Regions from separate parts of the Streptomyces sp. NPDC088097 genome, predicted to be linked through region 1. Evidence: riboswitches for the same ligand, from Rfam matches in the RefSeq annotation. Region 1 holds a riboswitch; the other holds the start of a gene.
What was found. Region 1 has a riboswitch for S-adenosylmethionine ahead of thrC (threonine synthase). Riboswitches for the same ligand answer to the same signal wherever they lie in the genome.

Region 1 (2,194 bases):
ATCGCGGCGGCCATCCGGCCCAGCGCCTGCCCGTCCTGGTGCCGGTGCAGCCGGACCCCGACGTCCACCTGGGCCAGCGCGTCCAGCCCGACGGTGTGCAGCGCGTCCACCAGCAGGCCCAGCTCCACCCCGTACCCGACGGGGAACGGCAGCCGCTCCAGCAGGGAACGGCGTACGGCGTACTCGCCCCCCAGCGGCTGCACGAAACCGGCCAGCTGCGGCCAGTGCAGGTTGAGCAGCGGGCGGGCCACCAGCTCGGTGACCCGGCCGCCCTGGCCCGGGGCGTCGCCGAGCGGGCGGTCGTACATGGCCTTGACGAACTGGACCTGCGGATCGGTCAGCAGCGGGCCGACGATGCCGGACACGAAGGAGGCCGAGAAGTCCCGCAGGTCGGCGTCCACGAAGCAGACCACGTCCCCGTCGGTGGCGAGCAGCGAGCGCCACAGCACCTCGCCCTTGCCGGGCACCGCCGGGATCCTCGGGAGGATCTCGTCGCGGTGCACCACGCGGGCCCCGGCCTCGGCCGCGACCTTCGCCGTCCGGTCCGTGGAGCCCGAGTCGATCACGACCAGCTCGTCCACGAGCGGGGTGGGCGGGCCCTCGATCAGATCGCGCCGGATCACCTCCACGATCTGCCCGACCGTGGCCTCCTCGTCGAGCGCGGGCAGCACCACGCTGACCGTCGTCCCGGTGGCCCGTTTCCGGTCGAGCAACTGGTCGAGCGGTCGATCGGCGGCGGACCAGGAGCGGTCGGCCAGCCAGCGCTCCACCTCATCCAGCACTCTGAGCACTCCCTGCGGCGTAGAGGGTTTGGACGGAAATGTGATCCATCTCGCGGTTCGGACGTCTGTCTCAACCGCCCGTCCCTTCGGTTACAGTCTTGAACAACGCGAAGGCCCGCCGCATGCCGGGGGGTCCCGCACACAAACGCACCGGCGCGCCACAGAGCGCGTGTGTCCGGTGCCATACCGCTCATCCAGAGGGGCAGAGGGACACGGCCCGTTGAAGCCCCGGCAACCCTCCAGTCGGTTCTCGCGATGCGTTTTTCGGACGCACTCCCGCGAGGTCCCCGACTAGGGAAGGTGCCAATTCCGTCTCATGGCGAAGTGCGCCATGGGGAAGATGAGGAGAAAGGGCCTCGCCATCATGGCTGCACAGACTGTTCCCACCTCTGTTGACCTCGGACCCGCCAACGGTCTTTCCTGTCGCGAGTGCGGCACCCGCTTCGAGCTCGGCCCCATCTTTGCGTGCGCCGAGTGTTTCGGACCGCTGGAAGTGTCCTACGACCTTCCCACCGGTGACCCCGAGGCGCTGCGCGCGGCGATCGAAGCCGGCCCGAACAACATCTGGCGCTACGCGCCGCTGCTGCCCGTCCCCGCCGACGTGGCCTCCAAGCCCAGCCTGAACCCCGGCTTCACCAAGCTCGTGGACGCGGCCAACCTGGCCAAGGAGCTGGGCTTCACCGGCAAGCTGTACGTCAAGGACGACTCCGGCAACCCGACGCACTCCTTCAAGGACCGCGTCGTGGCCATCGCCGTCGAGGCCGCCCGCGCCTTCGGCTTCACCACCCTGTCCTGCTCCTCCACGGGCAACCTGGCCGGCGCCGTCGGCGCCGCGGCGGCCCGCGCCGGCTTCCGCTCCTGCGTGTTCATCCCGCACGACCTGGAGCAGGGCAAGGTCGTCATGGCCGGTGTCTACGGTGGCGACCTGGTCGGCATCGAGGGCAACTACGACGACGTCAACCGCTTCTGCTCGGAGCTCATCGGCGACCCGCTGGGCGAGGGCTGGGGCTTCGTCAACGTCAACCTGCGCCCGTACTACGGCGAGGGCTCCAAGACCCTGGCGTACGAGATCTGCGAGCAGCTCGGCTGGCAGCTGCCCGACCAGATCGTCATCCCGATCGCGTCCGGCTCCCAGCTGACGAAGATCGACAAGGGTCTGCAGGAACTGATCAAGCTCGGCCTGGTCGAGGACAAGCCCTACAAGATCTTCGGCGCCCAGGCCGAGGGCTGCTCCCCGGTCTCCACCGCCTTCAAGGCCGGCCACGAGGTCGTCCGCCCGCAGAAGCCGAACACCATCGCCAAGTCCCTGGCGATCGGCAACCCGGCCGACGGCCCGTACGTCCTGGACATCGCGCGGCGCACCGGCGGCTACGTCGAGGACGTCAACGACGAGCAGGTCGTCGAGGCGATCA
Region 2 (2,194 bases), on a different contig from region 1:
AAGGAGTTGGGCATCCGGACCACCTTCAACTTCCTCGGCCCGTTGACCAACCCGGCCAAGGTGCGCGCCCAGGCCACCGGCGTGGCCGACGCCCGGGTCGCCCCGATCGTGGCGGGGGTGCTCGCCGAGCGGGGCTCCTCGGCGCTGGTCTTCCGCGGCGACGACGGCATGGACGAGCTGACCACCACCGCCACCTCGACGGTGTGGTGGGTCCGCGAGGGCACTGTGACGGAGCTGCCGTTCGACCCGCGCGACATCGGGATCCCGCTCGTGGACGTGTCGCGGCTGCGCGGCGAGGACGCCTCGTACAACGCGGACGTCGCCCTCCGCCTGCTGGCGGGCGAAACCGGGCCCGTCCGGGACGCCGTCCTGCTGAACTCGGCGGCGGCCCTCGTGGCGCTGGACCCGGGCGCGGGCTCGCTGGAGGAGCAGCTCGCGGCGGGCGTCGTCCGGGCGGCGGAATCCATCGACTCGGGTTCCGCACAGGCGGCGCTGGAGCGCTGGGTGGCCGCCACCCAGCGGTAGGCCGTCTCCGGCCCCGGCGGCCGGCGGCGCCGCGCGGACGAAGACCCCGGTCCACATCGTGGACCGGGGTCTTGCGCTCCGCCGATCTTGTGGCAGGATTCTCGGCAGGTCACGAGTGACAGCGTTTAGGCCCCGGCTTGCTGTCCGGCAACCCTCCTTCCGTGGCGGGGTGCCCCGGGTGATGACCAGGCCGTAGGCAGTGAGGTCTACGGCAAGCGCGGATCCCTCGAACACCAGGGGTCCTGGTCTCTCGAGGAGCGTTTTCCGTGAGCAAGCGAATGCGATAGGGCTCCCAGCCCCTTCTTCAACCCTCGGATCAGGGTCACTTTCGTGTACCCCCACACCATTCCGAGGCAATTCCCGTACGCCGTCCGGCCGTCGAGCCGTCGTACCCGCGTACGGGCACACCGAAGCCATTCCCCTCTGCCCCGCCGGGAGATACCGCCATGTCCACGACCCTGAACGCCGCCGCCGCCCCCGTGACCGCCGCCGACCCCGCCTGTGCCGAGCCGCTGGCGGTCCTCGGCCGTGACGTCACCGTCCCGCTCGTCACCGGTGGCGAGGTCACCTACGCCGCCCTCGACTACGCGGCCAGCGCGCCGGCCCTCCAGCGGGTCTGGGACGACGTCGCCGCGTACGCCCCGTACTACGGCAGCGTCCACCGCGGCGCCGGCTACCTCTCGCAGCTGTCCACCGACCTCTTCGAGCAGAGCCGTGTCACGGTCGCCGAGTTCCTCGACTGCCGGCCCTCCGACCAGGTGGTCTTCACCCGGTCCACGACCGACTCGCTGAACCTGCTCGCCGCCGCGCTGCCGGCCGACTGCCAGGTCTTCGTCTTCGAGACCGAGCACCACGCCTCGCTCCTGCCGTGGACCGACGCCCGGGTCACCTACCTCAACGCCCCCCGCACCCCGGCCGAGGCCGTGGCCACGCTGGAGCGGGCGCTCGCCGACCGTGAGCCGTACGGGCCGGCGCTGGTCTGCGTCACCGGCGCCTCCAACGTCACCGGCGAACTGTGGCCGGTCAAGGAGCTGACCGCCGCCGCGCACGCCCACGGCGCGCGGATCGTCCTGGACGCCGCCCAGTTGGCCCCCCACCACGCCGTCTCCGTGCGCGAGCTGGACGTCGACTGGATCGCCTTCTCGGGACACAAGCTGTACGCGCCCTTTGGCTCCGGCGTCCTCGCCGGCCGCGCCGACTGGCTCCAGCAGGCCGAGCCGTACCTGGCCGGGGGCGGCGCCTCCCGCAAGGTGGCCCGTCGCGAGGACGGCGGCGTCGAAGTCGAGTGGCACACCACCGCCGCCCGTCACGAGGCCGGCTCCCCGAACGTCATCGGCGTCTACTCCATCGCCTCCGCCTGCCGCGCCCTGAAGGAGGCCGGGTTCGAGAACCTGGTCGCCCGTGAGAACCGGCTCATCGCCGAGGTGCGCGCGGGCCTCGCCGAGGTCCCGGCCGTGCGCGTGCTGTCCCTCTTCGGGGACGACGCGCCGCGCGTCGGCGTCATCTCCTTCGTGGTCGACGGCTGGAACAGCTCCCACTTCGCCGCCGCGCTGTCCGCCGAGTACGGCATCGGCGTCCGCGACGGCCTCTTCTGCGCGCACCCCCTCGTCCGCACCCTCCTCGGCAGCGAGCCGCAGGAGCCGGGCGAGTGCGGAGCGCCCGAGGCGGC

Region 2: it holds a riboswitch for S-adenosylmethionine, as region 1 does, so the genes downstream of both, ACIOD1_RS19950 (aminotransferase class V-fold PLP-dependent enzyme) here and thrC (threonine synthase) in region 1, are expected to answer to the same signal.

What each region holds. Positions count from the first base shown of each region.
Region 1 covers NZ_JBIUTJ010000001.1:1,178,301-1,180,494, reverse strand. The annotation lists gene ACIOD1_RS05415 (glucosyl-3-phosphoglycerate synthase) at 1-782, opposite strand, end outside; SAM riboswitch class I at 970-1,129, shown strand; gene thrC (threonine synthase) at 1,123-2,194, shown strand, end outside.
Region 2 covers NZ_JBIUTJ010000006.1:87,714-89,907, reverse strand. The annotation lists gene trpD (anthranilate phosphoribosyltransferase) at 1-525, shown strand, start outside; SAM riboswitch class IV at 633-749, shown strand; gene ACIOD1_RS19950 (aminotransferase class V-fold PLP-dependent enzyme) at 972-2,194, shown strand, end outside.